DNA from 3 places in the Nocardia sp. NPDC004711 genome. Region 2 is predicted to be linked to each of the others. Evidence: riboswitches for the same ligand, from Rfam matches in the RefSeq annotation. Region 2 holds a riboswitch; each other region holds the start of a gene.
The links. Region 2 has a riboswitch for magnesium ahead of ACWEKS_RS22255 (NRAMP family divalent metal transporter). Riboswitches for the same ligand answer to the same signal wherever they lie in the genome.
Positions count from the first base shown of each region.

Region 1: it holds a riboswitch for magnesium, as region 2 does, so the genes downstream of both, ACWEKS_RS16350 (MgtC/SapB family protein) here and ACWEKS_RS22255 (NRAMP family divalent metal transporter) in region 2, are expected to answer to the same signal.
Region 3: it holds a riboswitch for magnesium, as region 2 does, so the genes downstream of both, ACWEKS_RS14215 (hypothetical protein) here and ACWEKS_RS22255 (NRAMP family divalent metal transporter) in region 2, are expected to answer to the same signal.

Region 1 covers NZ_JBSGCB010000014.1:111,765-118,932, forward strand. Annotated here, with positions in the region: gene ACWEKS_RS16345 (MFS transporter) at 1-641, shown strand, start outside; M-box (ykoK) riboswitch at 714-889, shown strand; gene ACWEKS_RS16350 (MgtC/SapB family protein) at 1,091-1,804, shown strand; gene ACWEKS_RS16355 (AAA-associated domain-containing protein) at 1,866-2,489, shown strand; gene ACWEKS_RS16360 (glucose 1-dehydrogenase) at 2,491-3,255, opposite strand; gene ACWEKS_RS16365 (nitroreductase family deazaflavin-dependent oxidoreductase) at 3,379-3,819, opposite strand; gene ACWEKS_RS16370 (helix-turn-helix transcriptional regulator) at 3,962-4,801, opposite strand; gene mraY (phospho-N-acetylmuramoyl-pentapeptide-transferase) at 4,884-5,972, shown strand; gene ACWEKS_RS16380 (DHA2 family efflux MFS transporter permease subunit) at 6,036-7,168, opposite strand, start outside.
Region 2 covers NZ_JBSGCB010000021.1:44,318-51,485, forward strand. Annotated here, with positions in the region: gene ACWEKS_RS22245 (LysR family transcriptional regulator) at 1-443, shown strand, start outside; gene ACWEKS_RS22250 (hypothetical protein) at 684-959, shown strand; gene ACWEKS_RS22255 (NRAMP family divalent metal transporter) at 1,134-2,906, opposite strand; M-box (ykoK) riboswitch at 3,248-3,426, opposite strand; gene ACWEKS_RS22260 (DUF6636 domain-containing protein) at 3,613-4,038, shown strand; gene ACWEKS_RS22265 (molybdopterin-dependent oxidoreductase) at 4,045-6,831, opposite strand; gene ACWEKS_RS22270 (FAD binding domain-containing protein) at 6,828-7,168, opposite strand, start outside.
Region 3 covers NZ_JBSGCB010000012.1:107,527-114,694, reverse strand. Annotated here, with positions in the region: gene ACWEKS_RS14225 (AfsR/SARP family transcriptional regulator) at 1-2,095, shown strand, start outside; gene ACWEKS_RS14220 (MFS transporter) at 2,180-3,418, shown strand; M-box (ykoK) riboswitch at 3,498-3,682, shown strand; gene ACWEKS_RS14215 (hypothetical protein) at 4,038-4,823, shown strand; gene ACWEKS_RS14210 (ABC transporter permease) at 4,860-6,617, shown strand; gene ACWEKS_RS14205 (ABC transporter ATP-binding protein) at 6,644-7,168, shown strand, end outside.

The sequences.
Region 1 (7,168 bases), on a different contig from region 2:
CCGCGGTGGCGGTGGCGGCGCTGCCGGAGACCGCGACGGTCACCCGGTGGCGGCCGCGGCGGCCGAGTATCCCGGCCGGGATGGGTGCGGTCTTCGCGGCCGCGGGCACGGGCGCGTTCCTGGGTTTCGCGGTGGTCGGCGTCTTCCTCACGCTGATCCCGACCTATGCCGCGACCCTGTCGGGCAGTGCGAATCTGGTGGTCGGGGGCGCGGCGGCCGCGCTGCTGCCCGCGGCGTGGGCGGTGGCGCAGCTGGTGGGTTACGGCAAACCCGAACGGGCCCTGGACTTCACGGGGTTCCCGCTGCTGGCGGTGGGTCTGGTACTGCTGGCGATCGCGGGGGCGGTCTCCTCGCTGCCGTTGCTGTTGTTCGCGACAGTGCTGGCCGGGGCCGGTCACGGCCTGGTGTTCCTGTCGGGATTGACCGCGATCAATGCGGCCGCGCCGGCCGATCGGCACGCCGATGTGCTGTCGACCTATTTCGTGATGGCCTATTGCGGCAGCGGCGGCCCGGTCATCGGCGTCGGCCTGCTGGCGGGCGCGACCGGTTTGCTGGCTGCGGTGCAGATCTTCGCGGCGGTGGTGGCGGTGCTGTGTGTGGTGCGGCTGGTGGCGCGGGTCGCGGTCGAGGCGCGCCGCTAGCGGGTGCGCGAATGCGACGGCGCTCACGTCGGGTTGCCGATCGCGGCGGGCCGGTGTTTACTTCTGGTCGCAAGGTGCCGTCGTTAGCTGAGGCTCCTTCACGGATACAGGCCGGCGATCCCGAACGTCGAGAGACGCCCCGGATCAGGACAGGTTTCCCCGAGCTAAGGGGATGCCCCGACCGGCTCCCGCCACCCGTGGCGGGTTCACGCCGTGGAGTGCTGAAGGTCTTACGAGGGGTGGTACCCGTACCGGCGATGTCGCGCCGGTCCCACTCCCCTGGCATGCGTGCGTGTGGCGTCGAGGAGGTGGTGGTCGTGCCCGATGGACCGGATCGAGTTCCGTTAGCCAATCGTTCACTCGGTGTCACTCCCGCAATCTTCCGGCCGCTACCCGTACCCCGGTAGCGTCCGAGTCCGGAGTGCGCCGTCATCCGCTGGGAGATCGAGATGACCATGTGGGAAATGCTGCTGCGGCTCGGCACGGGTGTCGGGTTGGGCGCGGTGATCGGGTTCGAGCGTCAGTTCCGGGCCCGGATGGCCGGACTGCGCACGAATTCGCTGGTCGCCGCCGGGGCGACCTTGTTCGTGCTGCTGTCCGCGCACGGCTTCAACGGTGCCTCGGCGGATCCGACTCGTGTTGCGGCACAGATCGTTTCGGGTATCGGCTTCCTGGGCGCGGGCGTGATCCTGCGCGACGGGTTCAATATCCGCGGCCTGAACACCGCCGCGACGCTGTGGTGTGCGGCGGCGGTGGGTGCGCTCGCGGGTGCGGGCATGTATTCGACCGCGGTGGCGGGCACGGTGGCGGTGGTGGTGGTCAATACCGCGCTGCGCACGGTGGCGCGCACGGTGGATCGCCCCGGTGTCGACGAGGCCGAGGCCCAGGAGGCGTTGTACGCCTTCCACGCCGACACCGACGACGCGCACGAGGCGCATGTGCGGGCGCTGCTGGTGCAGTCGCTGACGCGCACCGATTTCCGGCTGGTGTCGATCTCGAGCCACGACACCTCCCCGGGCCGGGTGCAGGTGCGGGCGGAGTTGACCGGTGACCGCCGCGACGACCGGCAGATGGAGGCCGCGGTGAGCCGGTTGAGCCTGGAGCCGTCGGTGACCAGCGTCGGGTGGCGCACGGTGCCGCTGCGGGCGGAGGCCGAGGAGTGAACGCCGCGTTGCGGTCGTATCCGTCGCGCGGGGTGGCTTCGGCGCAATCGCCGAGATCACGGTGGAGCAGCCGCGCCCGCGCAGCCGCCGCACGCCGGGGTTCGAGACGCTGGTCGATCAGATCTACGGTCTGCTCACCGGCCGTGACACCGAAGTCGCTGCGGCCCCGGCGGATACGTTGACGCCGTTCGCGGTGGCGCTGCCCGATGCCTCGGTCGGCGGGATCGCGGGTCTGCTGGAGCTGGTGTACGGCAACGACGGCCGCGCCGACCTGCCGGTGGTGGCCGACGAGCTGAATTTCGAGGTCGACGACCTCATGCCGCTGGTCGACGCGGCGGCGCTGCTGGGTCTGCTGCTGGTGGAGTCCGGTGACGTGATGCTGACCAATGTCGGGGCGAATTTCACCAATGCCGACATCCGGTCCAGCAAGGCGATTTTCGCCGCGCAGGCCCGCCGGCGTGCCCCGCTGGTGCGCACCATCTGCTCGGCGCTGGTGGGCAGCAGCGATCAGACGGTGGGCGCCGATTTCATTCTCGATCTGCTGCGGCGCGGCTGCTCCGACGACGACGCCCGCCGCCAGCTGGAGCTGGCCATCGACTGGGGCCGCTACGCCGAGTTGTACGACTACGACACCGATTCCGGCCGCATCACCGCCGATCCCGCCGCCGATCTGCGCGCGTCCTGAGTCACACCATCGCCGACGGGATCACCGTGGTGAGGCCGCCGTCGACGAGCAGGTCCTGACCGGTGATGTAGGAGGCGTCCGCGGAGGCCAGGAACGCGACGGCGGCGGCCACCTCGTCGCTGTCGCCGACCCGCCCCAGCGCCACCCGTGACCCCGCGGTGGCCTGCGCGTCGGCGGAGGCCTCGGCCCGGTAGGCGGGGGTGTCGATGTAGCCGGGGCTGACCGAGTTCACCCGGATTCCGCGCGGCGCCAACTCCGCCGCCAGCGTCCGCGTCAGATTCTGCACCGCCGCCTTCGTCGCCGAATACAGTGCGGCGCCGGGCGCGCCCCGATACGGGGCGAAGGAGGCGTTGAGGACGATCGCACCCCCGTCGACCAGCAGCGGCAGCATGTGCTGCACGGTGAAGAACGCGGCCTTGAAGTTGATCCCCACCACCCGATCGAACTCGTCGCCGGTGACCGCCGAAACAGGTTGGAACGCACCGATTCCCGCATTCACGAACGCCACATCCAGCCGCCCGAACCGCTCGGACACCACCCGCGCCAGCGCCGCGAGATCCTCGGGCTCGGTGGCGTCTCCGGCCGCCCCGACCGCCCGCTCCCCCAGCTCGGCCACCGCGGTGTCCAGCCGGTCCTTGTCCCGCCCGGTCACGACCACCCACGCCCCCTCCGCGACGAGCCGCCGCGCGGCGGCCAGCCCCATCCCGCTGCTGCCGCCGGTGATGAGCGCGACCTTGTCCTGGAACCGGAACCCGTTGTGTGTCATGGCTTCAGCCTGCCGGGCCGCGTGATGGGTTAACAGTGCGCAGTTATCGTGGGTGTGCCACCACCACCTTGCCGGGCACGGCTCCCGCCGGCGCGGCGAGGGCGCCACCGGTGGTGACCGTTGTCAGTCCCTCAGTTCACAGATGACGACCGGGATCTCGCGGGTGGTCCGCTCCTGGTAGTTCGCGTAGCCCTGGTATGCCGAGGTGATCTGCGGCCACAGTTCGGCTCGCTCGCTGTGATCTGCGGTGTGTGCGTGCACTTTTCGCCGTCGGCCGTAGATCACCAGTTCGGCATCGGGGTGCGCCTGGAGGTTGCGGTACCAGTCGGGATTCCGGTCGTCGCCGCCCTTCGAGGCGACCAGCACGACCCGGCCGGCGTCATGGACCGGAGCGGTCAGGTAGCACGAGCGCGGCAGCCCCGACTTCCGCCCGACCGTGTGCAATTCGACCACCGGCATCCCGAACGGGTTGGCCAGCAGTTTGTTCCCGCTGACGGTGAGGACGACCCGGTGGGCGAGGTTCATCAGTTTGGCCCCGCTATCTTTCAGTGCGTACTTGTTCAACGCCTGTCCCTTGTCCCTGATGGATCGAAGCCTTCTACGACAGCCACTAGAGTCGAGTTAGCGCTGCAAACATTACCAGAAATGTGAGCAGGGTCAACATTGCTGGGTTGCGGCCCGCGAGCACGATTCGGTGCCGGCGAGCTCAGGCGGGCGAGGCCAGCCGGAGGCGGTGGAGCTGGTCGAGGCGAGCGGCGGTGTCGGTGCCGGCGCGGGGGTTGTAGAGAACCAGGTGGCGGTCGGATTGGTCGGCGAGGGTGAGGGTGGTGGCCTCGAAGTGGAGCGCACCGGCCTCGGGGTGTGCCAGCGCGTTGACCGCCTGCTGGGCCGGGCCGACATCGTGGCGCGACCACAGGCGCGCGAATTCCGGGCTGCGGGAAGCGAGTTCGGCGATGACGGAGTCGAAGCCGGGGTCGCCGGGGCAGAGTGCGGAGTCGGCACGATAGGCGGCCACGACCGCGGGGGCGGCCTCGGACCAGGTCTGCGGCATGGCCAGGTAGCGCGGGTTGGTGAAGTAGGTGACCAGGCAGTTGCTGCCGGGGCCGTCGTAGCCGAAGACGGCGCGGGCGGTGTCGTTGTAGGCCAGCACATTCCAGTAGCGGTCGCGCAGAACGGCCGGGCGGGGGTTCCAGGCGTCGAGCAGGTTGCGGGTCTCGGCACCGATGCCGGTGCCGCTGTCGGTGGCGGCGCAGGGCGGGTTGAGACCGGCCAGGACGTAGAGGTGAGCGCGTTCGGAGGCGGTGAGCTGCAGGGCGGCGGCGACGGCATCGAGGACGTCGGTGGAGACGGTGATGTCGCGGCCCTGTTCGAGCCAGGTGTACCAGGAGACGCCGACACCGGCGAGGACGGCGACTTCCTCGCGGCGCAGCCCGGGGGTGCGGCGGCGGCCCGCGGCGGGCAGCCCGACCTGATCGGGGGTGAGGCGGGAGCGCCTGTCGCGCAGGAACTCTCGCAGATGGTCGCGTCGTCGGCCCGCTGTGTCCATACTTCACGCTAACAATCACGCATGCCCGTTTCGTTCGGGTCCCGGTTAGCATGTGACCGAATTCGGGTCTCGAGGGGGGCGGATGCGGCAGATTCTGGTGGCGGCGATGGTCGCGCTGGCGGTGTCGATCACGGTGACGCCGTTGCTGATCCGAGTCTTCACCCGCCACCGGCTGGGGCAGCAGATCCGGGCGGACGGCCCGGCGAGCCATCTGGCCAAGCGCGGCACCCCGACCATGGGCGGGCTGGCGATCCTGATCGCCCTGTGGTGCGGGTACGGGGCCGCGCACCTGGTGGGGATGTACTACGAGGGGACCGGCACGACCGCGTCGGGGCTGCTGGTGCTGGGGTTGGCGACCGCGCTGGGTGCGGTGGGTTTCCTCGACGATGTCATCAAGCTGTCCCAGCAGCGCAGCCTGGGGCTGACCGCGTCGGGCAAGTATCTCGGGCAGGTCAGTGCCGCTGTGCTCTTCGGGGTGCTGGCCCTGCATTTCCGGGGCGGTTCGGGGCTGACGCCGGGCAGCCGTCAGGTGTCGATCGTGCGCGACATCTCCACGGTCTCGCTGGGGCTGACCGGGTTCCTGCTGGCGGCGATCTTGCTGGTGGTGGCGTGGTCGAACGCGGTCGACATCACCGACGGCCTGGACGGGCTGGCGGCGGGTTCGGTGGGTCTGGCACTGGGGTCGTATGTGCTGATCACGTTCTGGCAGTACACCCATTCGTGCGCGGTCAAGGCGGTACCCGGCTGCTACACGGTGCGCGATCCGCTGGATCTTGCGCTGGTGTGCGCGGCCGGGACGGCGGCGTGTGTCGGATTCCTGTGGTGGAACGCGGCTCCGGCGAAGATCTTCATGGGTGACACGGGGGCGCTGGCGCTGGGCGGGCTGCTGGCGGGGCTGTCGATCACCACCCGCACCGAGTTGCTGATGGTGGCGGTGGGCGCGTTGTTCGTGGCGGAGATCCTGTCGGTGCTGTTGCAGATCGTCATGTTCCGCACCACCCGCACGCGGCTGTTCAAGATGGCGCCGTTCCATCACCATTTCGAGCTGACCGGGTGGCCGGAGACCACGGTCATCGTCCGGTTCTGGCTGCTGGCCGCGATCGCCTCGGCCACCGGATTGATCGCCTTCTACGGTGAGCACCTCACCACCGCCGGCTCCCGGCTGCCCTGAGACCCGCACATGCCGTGTGGCCCATCCGGAAGCGTTTCCGGATGGGCCACACGGGTTTTCGGGTCAGTGCACCACGGCGGGCACGTCGGCCTCGGCGGGTGCGGCCGCTTTGGCGCGGGGCAGGAAGAACGCCGGGATCAAGGTGGCGACCAGCAGGCACAGCGCCACCACGAAGGTGTGGGCGAAGGCGCGCGCGGCGAGGTCGAAGCCCTCGCCGAGCAGGGTGTGCGGCAGCTGCGCGAGCTGGCCGTTGTAGCGCGACCCGATGGCCGCGTTGGCCAGCGACGGGTCGGGGGCGCCCGGGGGCAGCTGCACGCCCTTGCCGCCCAGGGTGTCGCCCCGGTTGAGCAGGCTGGTCAGCACCATGGAAATGGTTGCGGTGCCGATGGATCCGGCGGTCTGGTTGACGATGTTCATCAGCGTCGACCCGCGCGCGACCTCGCTGTGGGTCAGCGTCTGGATGGCAGCGGTCATGGTCGGCATCATGGTGCAGCCCATGCCCAGACCCATCACGAACAGCACCCCGCACAGCAGCGCATAGGGGGTGTCGGCCTTGACCTGGGTCAGGAACGCCATGGACAGCGCCATGACGGTGATACCGGTGAGCACGATCTTGCCGGGCCCGATCTTGTCGACCAGCCGGCCCGCGATCGGCATGGTGAGCATGGCGCCCAGGCCCTGCGGGGCGATGAGCAGACCGGCGGCCAGCGTCGATTCCCCGCGCACCTGCTGCAGATACGACGGCAGCAGCAGACCGGAGCCGAAGAACGCCATGGCGAACAGGGTCATGGTCATCACCGCGTAGCGCAGCGACTTGTTCTCGAACAGCCGCAGTTCGATCAGCGGGTGCTCGGTGCGCAGGGCGTGGAAGACGAAGCCGATCAGCAGCGCCAGGCCGATGATCGCGGGGATGAGCACCTTGGCCGATTCGACGGTGCCCTCACCGGGAATCGAGGACACGCCGTAGAGGAAGGCGGCCAGACCGGGCGAGGCCAGCAGCATGCCCAGGAAGTCGAAGCTCTGCGAGGGTTCGGGGTTGTCGCGCGGGAAGACGACGAACGCCAGGATCAGCGCGATGATGCCGATGGGCAGGTTGATCAGGAAGATCCAGTGCCAGCTGAAGGATTCGATCAGCCAGCCGCCCAGGATCGGGCCGCCGATCGGGCCCAGCAGCATCGGCACGCCCAGCACGGCCA
Region 2 (7,168 bases):
CGCGCCTGCCGACCGAACTGGAAAGCCATGTGGTGGGCCGGGATCGGCTGGTCGTGGTGGTCGCGCCCGGTCACCCCTGGGCCCGCCGGGCCGAGATCGACGCGGCCGAACTGGCGCGCAGCCCGCTCATCTATCGCGAACCCGGATCGGGCACCCGGAACTCCTTCGAGCGTGCCATGACCGCCGGAATGCCGGGCTGGGAGCCGAATGTCGCGCTGGAGCTGTCCTCGACCACTGCGATCAAGACCGCCGTCGCCGACGGCATCGCGCCGGCCGTGCTGAGTTCCCTGGCGGTGGCCACCGAACTGGCCGAGGGGATCCTGATGTCGCCCACGGTGACCGGTCTGGATCTGGAAAGACAGCTGCGTGCGGTATGGCCGATCGGACAGAAGCCGACCGGTCCGGCGCGCGATTTGTATGCCATTGCGTGCCGCCCACTCTGAATCGCCCGCGGGAGTCTTCGGGGGAGTTGCGCGCCATTCCGGGGGGGGTTTTGTCCGAAGTGTTGACAGAGTGACGCCCATCACCATAGTGTTCCGGCGCAGGCCCACCGAATTTCCGAAGGGCCGTCGCTGCCTGCACATTCCTCTCGCCATTACAATGTCTTCGCTGAATTCGCAGCCCGAAGACACAAGTGCGCCAACGCCTCCCCGTGGGCGTTATCAAAGGGTTATGGTCACGGCATGGTGCGAACCGCCGCCGCTACCGCAGACCCGGATGAGCCACACATTCCGGCCACTGCTTCGCGGCCAAAGCTAGAGGTTGTTCCCGAATCGCCTGACCCCGAAGCGCCACAGCCCCACTCCTTCGGCGCACACGTCCTGAGCCCGGCCGATATCGCGCGACTCCCGTCCTCGGCCCGGCACCGCATCGCAGCCTTCATCCACCTGCAGGTGGCAACCCTGGAGGAGTGGCCAGAGCCGGTTCTGCCCCCCATTCCCGATCTCGACAATCTCTGACGGTCGTGCACCCCGGGTATTCCCCGAACCGGATTCGTCCAAACCTGTGTGGTGCCGTCCGATTTCATCCCGCACACTGCTGAGCTTCATCGAAAACGTGAGCTTCATCGAAAACGGCCGCAGCCCAAGCACATCGGTGACGATGTCCAGGAACTGCGGCCGCGCCGTGGTTGATCAGCCGCCGATGGACTGGAAGATCTTGACGCCCACCAGGATCACCGCGAGCAGCAGGTAGCCGCGCAGGGCGAACATGCCCACCGTGCGCGCCGTGGAGAACGCCGGTCGCGCCAGGGTGTCGAGCGCGGGGGTGCGCCAGGTGTCGCGGTCCGCCTCCAGAATGGCCTTGCGTTCGGCCTTGGTGAGGCGAGTGGAGTCCAGCTCCTCCACCTGATCCGGATCCAGTCCGCCGAGCTCGGCCGCGGTCCGCTCGGCCCGGCGACGCCGGCCGCGCTGCCAGGCGATGAGCATGCCCGCCCCGCCCAGGACGCCGACCAGCGCGCCCGCGCCGAAGCCGATTTCGAGGGTCGTGGTGGTCAGGTCCGGGAAGAAGGTGGCCGCGGTCAGCGCGAGCGACAGCAGCACCAGCGACCAGACGATGACCCCGGCGACAATGTTCTGCCTGACCGTGTTCACCCACGGGCCGAGCACGGCCTTGTCATTGCAGAGCAGGACCAGGAACACCGTCGCCGAGGGCAGCAGCACCCCGGCCAGCGCCTGCACCCCCTGGGTCAGCAGGCCCAGCACGTGATCGGGGCTGAACGACACCGCGGCGGCGACGCCGAGCAGCGCCGCGTATCCGAGATAGAAGGCCGGCGCCTCGGAGACCTTCCAGTGCAGCGAGTGCCGCCGGCCCAGGGTGTCGCCGAGGGCGTAGGTGGTGGCCAGGCCGACGGCATTGGCGCCGATGAGCGAGGCGTCCAGCAGCAGGATGGCGAAGAGCGCGCCGGCGGTGGTGCCCACGTGGTCGTGCAGCGCGTGGGCGACGGCCCCGGCATCGGTGAAGCTGCCGGCCGCGGCCGTGCCCGCGAGGCCGAAGGTGGTCGCCGCCATGATGGCGACCGCGCCGACCATGACCACGACGATGCCGATCCACAGGTCGATGCGCTCGTAGCGGATCCAGCGGGGAGTGATGCGCTTGTCGACGATATTGGACTGCTGGAAGAACAGCTGCCACGGCGCGACCGTGGTGCCCACGATGGACACGATCAGCAGTAGCAGCGTCGAGTTCAGCCCGCCCGGGAAGGACGGCAGGAATCCGTGCGCGACCTGGGATGCCTTGGGGTGCACCAGGAATGCCAGCGGGAACATGACGATGTTCAGCGCGATCAGTCCGAACAGGAACCGCTCCCAGCGCCGGAACGAACCGCCGGCCACCATGGCGAACAGCGCGACCGCGGCCAGCGGCACGGCGACGCCCTTGGGCAGCCCGAAGTAGTTGAGCGCCATGGAGACACCGATGAACTCGGTGACGATGGTGAGCGCGTTCACGATGAACAGGTCGCCGACGCTGAACGCGCCCCAGAACTTGCCGAAGCGGTCGAAGATCAAGCGCGCGTGGCCGACTCCGGCGACCGCGCCGAGACGGACCACCATCTCCTGGTTCACGTAGAGCACCGGGATCAGCAGCACCAGGGTCCAGACCAGCGCCATGCCGTAGTTCTGTCCGGCCTGCGCGTAGGTGGCCACGCCACCGGCATCGTTGTCGCCGACCATGACGATCAGGCCGGGCCCGATAATGGCCAGCAGCATGCGGAAACGCTGGCGGCGGGAACGGCCTTCGAGGGTGTCGTGCCGGCCGATGGAGCCGAGCGCGCCGACGATATCGCCGACGTGCGCGCTGTCCATGACGGCGCCGGTGGGATGGACGTCGGCGGCGGGCCGGCCGGCTGCGGCGGGCACGGCGACGGTGGAGGTGCGGCGGCTGGAGCCGTTCGCGAAGAAGGCCATGGCCTGTCCCTCGCTTTCGATCATCAGGTGTGCGGGCGTGCGGAATACGCCCGGCCGCCGAGCGAGTTCGGGCACGGATCGACCGGCCCGGGGCACGCGCGGGCTACCGACCGGCGGTGGAACGCCGGGCACGCCTGTGCGGGAAACGGGTCAGCCGGTGACCGGAATGCGGCAAGCCGGGGACGTCTGAAGAGTGAAATCCGTACTCGGATACGGACTATCGCCGGAACTCATTGTTCGTCCCTCACCTCCTTGCCGCCGGGACGTACGTGGACGTCACTACATCGGGTGTCGCATCGCGCACAGCAGGAGGGATCTGGGCTTCGCGCGACGGCGCGGACCCTGCACCCCTCTCGTCAGAGCTTCGGCACTGCACGACGTATCCGGGGGCTCGCGACCCGGGAAGCCACTTCGGATCACCCCTTAATCCGGGGTGATCTGTCCTAACCCTGGGCGTCTCTCGACGTCGTCGGATCAGTGGCCTGTGTTCGTACAGGAGCCTCGCCTAGCGAGGTGCTGACTGGGCAATGGTGAGCCCGGTCGTTCCGCTTGTCAAATCCGGGCCGGTCGGTTCCTCGTAATCTCTTGTGCCCCAACCGATCCGGCCATGGCAACTCCGTGGCAAACCTTCATGGCCACCCGGTCCGTTATCGCATCCGGCGGTGGCGACGATCAACCGGTAAACCTGCCGAACCGGGGAGTCGACATGCAATTTCCGATCCGTGTCCTGACCGCGGCCGCCGCCCTGATCGCCGTGTCCACGCTGGGCCCGGCGATCGCCCAGGCGGCACCGCCCGACTTCGTGCAGTTCCGCACGCCGTCGGGAAACATCGGCTGCCTCGTCTCCGCGACCACCGCGGCCTGCGAGATCTCCCAGCACGACTACGCCACCCCGCCCCGGCCGGAGAACTGCCACCTCCAGTACGGCGACCGCTTGGTCCTGGAGAGCACCGGCGTCGTCGACTTCCACTGCCACGGCGACCGTCTGGTCGAATCCACCGCGGCGGTCCTCGACTACGGGACGAACGTCACCGTCGGCGGCCTCACCTGCCTGAGCACCACCGACTACGTCGAATGCGCCGGGGCGGGCCACGGCTTCCGCCTCTCCCGCCAGGCCTACACCATCGACTGACGGGCCCTACGGCTTTCGATAGTCGGTGAGCAGGGCCAATTCGGCGCAGCTGGGCGTGGCCGCGCGGACCGGGAGGCGGGTCCGCCGATGGTGCAGGGCCTGCCAGACGCGGTCCCGGGTGAGCGGCAGGTCCGTGAAGCGGATGCCGGTGGCGTCGCGGAGGGCATTGGCCAGGGCGGGGGCCACCGGGTTGAAGGGGTTCTCGCTCATGGACTTCGCGCCCAGCGGGCCGATCTCGTCCGAGGTACGCATGAAGGTGACCTCGGTGCGGGGCACATCGGCGAAGGCGGGCAGACGGTAGCGGCGGAAGGCCACGGTGGTGACCGCGCCGTGCTCGTCGAGGCGGACATTCTCGAACAGGGTCGCGCCGAGCGCCTGGGCGACACCGCCTTCCACCTGGCCGCGGCACTGCATCGGGTTGATCACCCGGCCGGCGTCGGCGGCGTGCACGCTGCGCAGGATGCGCAGTTCGCCGGTATCGGGGTCGACCGCCACCTGGAACAGCTGCGCATTGAAGGCGACCGAGCGGGGCGTGCCGCCCCAATGACCGTCTGCGGCAAGGGATTCCCCGGACTCGGCCGACAACGTGTGCAGCGCCTGCAGGGAGATATCGCGATTGCCGCAGCGCACCGAGTCCGCGCCGAGCTCGCAGTCCTCGGCGGCAACGCCGAGATGTGTTGCGGCGGTGGCACACAACGCGGCGGCGAGCTTGTGCGCCGCGTCCAGCACCGCCTTGCCCGCCACCACGGTGCCGGTGGACCCGAACGCGCCCGTGTCGTGGCGGACCACATCGGTATCGGACTGGCGGATGGCGATGCGGTCGGGGACGGTGGCCAACTCCTGCGCCGCGATCTGCCGGTGCACGGTCGTGGTGCCGTTGCCGAATTCCGCGGTGCCCACCGCCAGGTCGTAGCAACCATTGGGCAGCAATGTGATCCGGGCATCGGCGTAGTGGCCGCCGGGTGGTCCGGTGGCGATCATGGACAGGGCGGTGCCGCTGCCGGTCAGCCAGCCCGGCGGGGCCGGTGGGAACGGTTCGGCCAGGGCCCGGCGGATGATGCCGAAGCACTGGTCCAGGCCGTAGCTGGCGATGTGCAGATCCTCCTCGTGGCCGCCGGGGGTCACCATGGGCTCGCCGGGGCCGATCATATTGCGCTCGCGGAACACCAGCGGGTCGAGGTCGACCCGGCGGGCCAGCTCGTCCATCACCGACTCCATGGCGAACACCACCTGCCCGAGCCCGTAGCCCCGGAAGGCCCCGGCCGGAACGGTATTGGTGTAGACCGAATATCCGTCGACCTTCTTGTTCGGGCAGCGGTACACCGCCATCGACTCACCGACGGCATGGAACAGCACTGCCGGACCGTGGTTTCCGTACGCGCCGGTATTGGAGACCACCCGCGCCTGCAGGGCCGACAACCGGCCGTCCGCGCGGGCGCCCGCCTTGATGTGCACCGTGAACGGATGCCGGGTGGTCGCACCGTAGAACTGTTCCGCGCGTGTGTATTCCAGCTTCACCGGCCGCCGCAACCGCAGGGCCGCCAGCACCACGATGTCCTCGACCAGCATCTCCTGCTTGCCGCCGAAACCGCCGCCGACCCGGCCCGCCACCACCCGGACCCGGTCGAGCGGCAGATCGTAGAGCGCGCACAGGGCGCGGCGGGTCAGGAACGGGGTCTGGGTGCTGGAGCGGACGGTGAGGCGGCCGTCGTCGTCGAACCACGCCACCGCACCGTGCGTCTCCAGGCTGGCGTGCTGGACGCGCTGGGTCCGGAAGGTCTGTTCGTATACCACCGCCGCTTCGGCGAAACCGGCTGCGACATCACCGATCTCGCCGTGCACCTCGCCGACCACATTGCTCTCGGGCCGGGCGATACGGGCCGTCGCGGCGTCCTTGTCGTGCACGATCGGCGCACCCGGGCGCATGGCTGCCTCGGGATCGAGCACCGACGGCAGCACCCGATAGTCGACGCGGATGCGACGGCAGCCCTCCTCCGCGGCGGCCTCGCTGTCGGCGACGACCGCCGCCACCCGCTGGCCGACATAGCGGACCACATCGTCGAGCACCCGGGTGTCGTCCGGATCCTCCTCGGGATGCTCGTGGCGGGCGCTCGAATAGTGGCGGTCGGGCGCGTCGCGATGCGTGAGGACCGCCGCGACGCCCGGCACCGAAAGCGCCTCGGACACATCGATATCCATGATCCGGGCATGCGCGTGCGGCGACCGCAGCAGCTTCATGTGCAGCAGCCCGGGCACCTCGATGTCGAAGGTGTAGCGCGCGGTCCCGGTGACCACCTGCGGGCCCGCAGGCGCGCCGAGATTGCTGCCCACGGCCGCGCCCGCCGCCGCATCCTCGATGTGGCGGACACCGCGCACGGCGTCCTCGATCGCGCGGTATCCGGTGCAGCGGCACAGGTTGCCCTTGAGCGCGCGCGGCAGATCGGCGCGCTGCTCGTCGTCGAGGGCGGCGGTCGTCATGAGGAAGCCCGCTGTGCAGAAACCACATTGGAAGCCCTGGGCAGCCAGAAAGCGCTGCTGCACCGGATGCAGCTCGCCGTCACGGGCCAGTCCCTCGACCGTGGTGACCGCCCGGCCCTCGGCGCGGAACGCCGGGAAGAGGCAGCTGTGCACCGGCGCGCCGTCGACGTGCACCGTGCACGCGCCGCAGTCGCCCGCGTCGCAGCCCTTCTTCACCCCGAACCAGCCCTGCTCGCGCAGATAGGTGCGCAGGCATTGACCCGGGCGCGGCTGCGCGTCGAAAGTCTCGCCGTTGACCTGGATTTCGAAACTCATGCCAGTTCCTCGCGAATTTCCTCCGCCAGGCGGAAAGTCATGTGCCTGCGCCACTCCGGCAGCCCGTGAATGTCGTCGAACCAGGCGTCGCCGGGCACGGTGCGCTCGATGGCCGCGGCCAGCCCGTTGCGGGTGGGCGGCTGCGGGAAGTAGACCCGGAACGGGCGCGTGGTCGACGCCGTGATGGTCAGGCGCAGCGCGCCCTGGCTGTCGGCGGTACCGATGATCAGAGCGGCGGACCGTCCGAGACCGTAGAGCGAGGCCTGCCGGAAGGCCGTGCGGCGGGCCAGCGCCGCGGCGGGCAGGGTCACCGAACGCAGTAGCTCGCCCGGCCGCA
Region 3 (7,168 bases), on a different contig from region 2:
CAACTGTGAGCATGTGATCGACGCGGCCGCCGAGCTGGCCGCGTTCCTGCTGTGCCACTTCCCCCTGCTGACCGTGCTGGCCACCAGTCGTGAGCCGCTCGGCATCGACGGCGAAAAGTTGTACCCGGTAAGGGCTTTGGCGGTGCCGGAGCCCGGTGCATCGGTGGAGATCGCCGCCGAATCCGCCGCCGTCCAGCTATTCGTGGACCGCGCCCGCGCGGTGCGACCGGACTTCCGGCTGGCCGACGCCGAATGCGCCGATATCGTGTCCATCGTGTGCTGCCTCGACGGGCTGCCGCTGGCGATCGAACTCGCCGCCGCCCGCCTGCACGCCCTGCCGGTACGTCATCTGGCCGACCGGCTGCCCCACCGCTTCCGCCTCTTGGACTCGATCGGCCGCAACGGATCAGCCCGGCATCGCACACTGCATGCCGTGGTGTCCTGGAGCTGGAACCTGCTCACCGGTGCAGAGGTCGAATTGGCGCGCAGGCTGGCCGTCTTCGCCGACGGCGCCACGCTCGACGCCATCCTCGCGGTGTGCGGCGGCGAGGACACCGCGCATACTGTGGCGGCGCTGGTCGCCAAGTCCCTCGTCGAGTTCGACGGCGCGCGATACCGAATGGTGGAAACGATTCGCGCCTACGCCGCATCGGAATTGGACGCGGCCGACGAGAGCCGGCGACTGGCGGACGCCCACGCCGGCAATTTCCTCGCTCTCGTACGGGACGCGGCACCACGGCTGCTCGATGCGCGGCAGCAGCAGGCGACGCGCCTGCTCACCATCGAACACGCCAACTGCCTGGCCGCTTTGGAATGGGCGGTGCGCACCGGGGACGGCGAGTGTGCGGTCGGTCTGTACGGCGGCCTGATCTGGCATTGGCTGCTGTGCGGGCTCCGTGGCGAGGCCCTGGCCTGGCAACCGCGGGTGCTGGCGTTGTTCGGTGCGGCTCCGCCGCCGGGCCGCGCCGCGGATTTTCTCGCCGTCCGCTACGCCCACCAGTTGCCCGCGTACCACGAGCCGTTGTGGTGGGGCCAAATACCCGATTGCTCGGGTGAATTCGATGAACTGGTGCGGACCGCCATGGGCGAGTCCCGGCCGCCGCATCCGATCTTCGTGCTGCTGCTGGCACTTCGCGACCGGCACCGTGGTGCCGGCGAGCTGCTGAACCAGTGCCTGGCCGCCGAGGACGCCTGGTTGCGCGGCAATGCGCTGGTGCTGCGGGCGCTGGACGAAATCGGCGGTGACACAGAGTCGTTCGAGCGATGCGTGGCCGACCTCGAAGCGGCCATCAGCATTCTGGAGAGACTGGGCGAGCCGCGCGGGGTGAGCCGGGCGCTGCTGCACCTGGCCCACCACCGGATCGAATCCGCGGGGCTCGCCGCGGGTGCTCCCCTCATCGCCCGGGCCGCCGAACTGCTGACCCCGGGCCTGGGGGCCGAGGAGGTCGTGGGCGTGCTGCGCCGCGCCGCGCAGTTGCATCTGCGGGAGAACGATGTGGATGGCGGCGCCGCCTACCTGGCGTCCGCCCGGAGGTGGGTGGATACCCAGGTGCCCGATGGAACGGCGCAGTGGCTCCGCATTGCCGAGGCCGATCTGGCACTGCGGCAAGGCGAACCGGGCACGGCGATCGAGCTGTACGGTCGATTGTTCGGCGACGACGGTCCGCTGCGCGGTGCGGACCGCAGTCCGGCCGCGGCCTTGGCCGCCGACGAGATCCTGGGGCGCACACACTACGCGATCGCACTGGTGAAAACGCGCCGAATCGGCGCTGCGACAAGGCAACTCGTGATCGCCCGCGATCTCGCCGCCGCCGCACCACGACTGTTCCCCGTCGTCGCCGTCGGCTATGCGCTGGCCGCCCTGGCCATCGGCGCACCCGAACCGGCCGCGCGCCTGCTGGGAGCCATCGACCAGGTGACCGGTCGCATCACGAACGGCAATCCCGGCCCCGACGTACGGCAGGCGTGCACCCTCGCCCGGAAAGCGCTGGGGCAGCGCCGATTCCTCTCCGCCCTGAACGAAGGGCGGCGCACCCCCTGCGACCAGGCCGACGTCCTCTTCGCGCAGGCCCTGTACCAGCGCGCTGTCAGCTGACGCCAGCGTCGCATCAGCGCCGCCCGGAAGTGTTGCGAACATGGCGAACACCACCTCCTCCTCCGACACGAGCAGGTGGAAGTAATGGCAGCCCCCATCGCTTCCACCCACGAATCCACCGGCGCCGGAACCCCGATCCGCAATTGGCTCGCCGTCGTGGCGGTATCCACCGCCACCTTCGCGATGGTCACCGTAGAGGCCATGCCGGTCGGCCTGCTCACCCCCATCGGTCACACCTTCGACATCTCTCCCGGCGCGGTCGCATTGACGATCACGCTGCCTGGACTCATGGCCGCCGCGGCCGCGACCACCCTGCCCGTCACGATCGGAAGATCGGACCGGCGTACGGTCCTGATCGGGCTGATCGGGCTGATGCTGGCCGCGACAGTGGTCTCGGCGCTGGCACCGGACTTCGCGATCCTGCTCGCCGCACGTGCCGTCGCCGGCATCGCCATCGGCGGCTTCTGGGCCCTGGCCGCCTCGTGCGCGGTCAGACTGGTTCCCGCGCACCATATTCCACGAGCGATATCGCTCGCGTTCGGCGGTGCGACAGCGGCCAACGTGCTGGGCGTGCCGGCCGCGACGCTGATCGGCAATCTGAGCGGCTGGCGCGTCGCCTTCGCCGCACTGGCCGGATTCGGCGCGGTGGTCGCCCTCGCGCTGCGGCTGCTGCTGCCGCCCCTGCCTGCCACCGAGGTGGTCCGCCCCCGCGCCCTGGCGCGGCAGTTGCGCACACCGGCCGTCCGCGCCGGCGTCATCGCCACCTTCCTTCTGGTGGGCGGGCATTGGGCGGCATTCACTTTCGTCCGGCCCATGCTGCAGGACATCTCCGGTCTGGGCGCCGGGGCAATCGGGCCCGCACAGCTGGCCTTCGGCTTGGCGGGCGTGGCCGGAACCTTCGCGGGCGGCGCCGCCGCCGGCCGCGACCCGCGGCGCGCCCTGGTCGCCGCCGCCGCCCTGCTGGCAGTGACACTCGCACTCTTCCCGCTCATCGCGACCACACCGGTCAGCGGCATCGTGGCACTGCTGGTGTGGGGCACGGCATTCGGCGCGATTCCGGTCGGCGTGCAGACCTGGATCCTGCAGGCCGCCCCCGACCATCCCGAGGCCGCGACCGCCCTGAATACCGCCATGTACAACCTGGCCGTCGCCCTCGGTGCGCTCACCGGCGGCGTGATCGTCAGCTGCACATCGGTGACCGGCGTCCTCGTCACGGGCGCGTTGCTCGGCGTGACCGCCATCGCCGCGGTCATGATCGGCGGGCGGCAGCTGACGCGGCGTGCCGGTGCCCTATCAGCGGCGTCGGCCACAGTCGAAGAATGAGAATGGTGATCGTCGGAGCCACCGGACCGCCGAATCCGGCGCCGTTTTGACTTTTAACGAGTCTTTAACTAGGTTCCCTGTTGCACCTCGATAGGCGAGGCTCCTGCACGAACACAGGCCACTGATCTGACGACGTCGAGAGACGCCCAAGGTTAGGACAGATTTCTCCGGATCAAGGGGTAATCCAAAGTGGCTTTCCGATTCGGAACACTCCGGTTCGGAACACGTCGTGCAGTGCCAAAACTCTGACGAGAGGGGTGTGCGTCCGCCCCGAGAGTTCCGGGCGACCTCCCCCGTGCGTTGACGAATCGCGTTCTACCAGTGAGGAGGTCGGGTAGCACGATGGCACCCGATGATGACCCGGGATCTCCGGGTCGGCCCCTCCGCCTCGGTCCGGGCCGCTAGCCACCACACCAACACCGCGTCGATATCTCGACGCACGCAATTCTCCGATATCACGATGCCGCCCGCGCGGCACCGGACTATTCGCATGCACATTTTACGAATGAATTCGGAGATTCGCATATGTATCCGACCCGTCGGCACCACCGTGCCCGACGGTATTCGATGCTGCCCGGAATCCGATGCGGGCAGCAGTATCCCGAGGGGAAACATCCCGATGAGAATTCGCTTGCTCGCATTCGCCACCGCGGCGATGACCACCGCCGGACTGGTCGCCCCTGCCGCCGCTTCGGCCGCGGCACCCGGACCGGACGCCCGGCTCGCCGACGCTGTGACAGCTCAGGCCGTGTCCGGCGACGCCCGGATCGTGGACCGATCGGTGGTGCTGCGCACCGACCTCGGCACGCTCCGAACCACCACCGACCAGCTGCAGATCCTCGACCCGCAGGGCGTGGTGGTGGGGGCGATCCCGCTGACCATCACGAAGCAGGACACGACGTACCCGATCGACGCCCGCATCGACGGCGACAGCGCCACCCTCACTCCGCGCCCGGATCGGGCCCGACCGGTCAGCACCGAGGAACGACGCATCGCCGCGGAGCTGCACGCCGCCGCGGAGGCGCAAGCCGAAGGCCCTGCGGCACAGCCGATTGCCGATCCCGACAGCTTCGAGGATCGGATGAATACCGTCTTCCAGAATGTCAACAACGAGCTCACCGTGGCCCTGGCGGTGGGCACGCTGCTGGGTGCGGTCATCGGAGCGCCGCTGGGCTGCGTCCTGCTGGGCGCGGGCCAGGGTCTCGCGGTCGGCGCATTGACGTTGGGCACGTTGGCGATTCCGGGCGCCGTCACCGGCTGCCTGGAGGGCGCGGTGGCCGGGGCCGGGATAGGAGTCGTGGTTTTCAACCTGCTCGTCGGCGCACCGGCGGTGCTGGCCTCGGCCGTGCACGCCTTCAACGTCATGACCGCACCGCCCGCGGCCGCCGACGAATCGACCAACTGAGTTGCGACGACGCCGCTCGGAGCGAGGTGAACAGCAATGACTCTTGAATTGGCAATTCCGGACCGCCCCAAGATGACTCCCGAGGTGCCGCGGGCGCGCGGCCGGCTCCGGGCGGTGGACTACCTGATCATCGGCGCGGGCGTGCTGCTGATCCTGGTGGTGCTGCGGCTGTTTCGGGACATGTCGGTGCCCTGGACGCCGGATACGGGAACCGAGTCCGTATCAACCGATCCCGCGAACCTGCCCTATTACGCGGCCCGCACCACGCTGCGCATGTTCATCGGCCTGGTGGCGTCGATCCTCTTCACATTGATCGTCGGCCAGTGGGCGGCGCGCTCGCGGCGGGCCGAGAAGGTGTTCATCCCGGCGCTCGACGTGCTGCAGTCGGTGCCGGTGCTGGCCCTGGTCTCGATCACGGTCACCGCGTTCGTGGGCATGTTCCACGGCTCGTATCTGGGCGCGGAGGCGGCGTGCATCTTCGCCATCTTCACCGCGCAGGCCTGGAACATGACCTTCGCCTACTACCAGGCGTTGCGCAATATGCCCCGGGAGCTGGATGATGCGGCCCGCATGATGCGGCTCACCCGCTGGCAGCGGCTGTGGCAGCTGGAGGTGCCGACGGCCATGGTGCCGATGATCTGGAACGGCATGATGAGCTTCGGCGGCGCGTGGTTCATGCTCGCGGCCTCGGAGGTCATCACGGTATCCGGCCGGGACGAGGCGCTGCCCGGCATGGGTAGCTTCATCGCGGCGGCCACCTCCGAGGCCGAGGTCGGCAATCTCATTATGGGTGCGCTGGTCATGGTGCTCACCATCGTCATGGTGAACGTGGTGTTCTGGCGGCCGCTCACGGCGTGGTCGGAGCGATTCCGGGTGGAGCACACCGAAAGTGCGCAGGCCCCACGGAGTCTGGTGCTCGACCTGCTGCGGCACAGCACGGTGCCGGGCCGGCTGGCTCGGGTGCTACGGCCGGTCGGTGAGCGGGTCGATCGCCTCATGCGGGTCTTCGGGCGCAGCACCCGTTCCGCCTACGACGAGCGTGCGGGCAGCCGCATCGGCGATGTGCTCTTCTTCGGACTGCTCTTCGCCGCGCTCGCCTGGGGCACCTGGGCACTCGCCTCCTACTTCGACAGAACCGTGGGCCTGGCCGAATTCGGGCCGACCTCGCTGCTGGGGCTGGCCAGCCTCGGCCGCGTGATAGTGCTGCTGGTGGTCTCCACCATCGTGTGGGTGCCGGTCGGCGTGTGGATCGGGATGAATCCGCGCATCTGCCGGTTCGCTCAACCGGTGGTGCAGGTGCTGGCCAGTTTCCCGGCCCAGTTCTTGTTCATCTTCGTCATCGCGGCGCTCACCTACACCGGCATCTCACTGAATATCGGCGGCATCGCGCTGATGGCGCTGGGTGCGCAGTGGTACGTGCTGTTCAATGTGATCGCGGCGGCCGGGCAGATCCCGACGGACCTGCGCGAGGCCATGGACGATCTCGGCGTGCACGGATGGCAGCGCTGGAAGTCGTTGATACTGCCCGCGATCTTCCCCGGCTACGTGGTCGGCGCGATCACCGCGTTCGGCGGCGCGTGGAACGCCACGCTGGTCGGCGAGGTCGTGGAGGCCGGGAACACCCATATGGAGGCCTACGGCCTGGGCGCGTACATCACCAATGCCACCACCGACGACGTCTTCGCCAAGGTGCTGCTCGGCACCGTGGTGATGAGCGTGGTCACGGTGACCATCAACCGCCTGCTGTGGCGGCGCCTGCAGCGCACCGCCGAACAGCGATTCTCGCTGAGCTGAAACACTTTTCGAAAGGAGGACACACCGTGTCGGCCCCCATCATCACCGTCGATCGTGTCACCAAGAACTTCACCAACCCCTCCGGCGAGCAGCTGCCGGTTCTCTCGGATGTCTGCCTCGAGCTGCAGGAGGGGGAAATCGTCGCGCTGCTGGGCAAATCCGGCTCCGGCAAGTCCACGCTGCTGCGGATCATCGCGGGCCTGATGCTCCCCTCTGCGGGGTCCGCACGCATCCGGCAGACCGAGATCACCGAGCCGAATGCCGATACCGCCATGGTGTTCCAGACCTTCGCGTTGCTGCCGTGGCTGACCGTGCGGCAGAATGTCGAACTCGGCCTTCGCGCCCAAGGGATTTCGGCCTGGGAGCGCGGCGAGAGGGTCACCGACGCCATCGACATGATCGGCCTGGACGGCTTCGAGAACGCCTATCCCAAGGAGCTTTCCGGCGGTATGCGCCAGCGAGTGGGATTCGCCCGCGCCCTGGTGGTGCAGCCGGAGGTGCTGCTCATGGACGAACCGTTCTCGGCGCTGGACGTCTTGACCGCCGAGAAC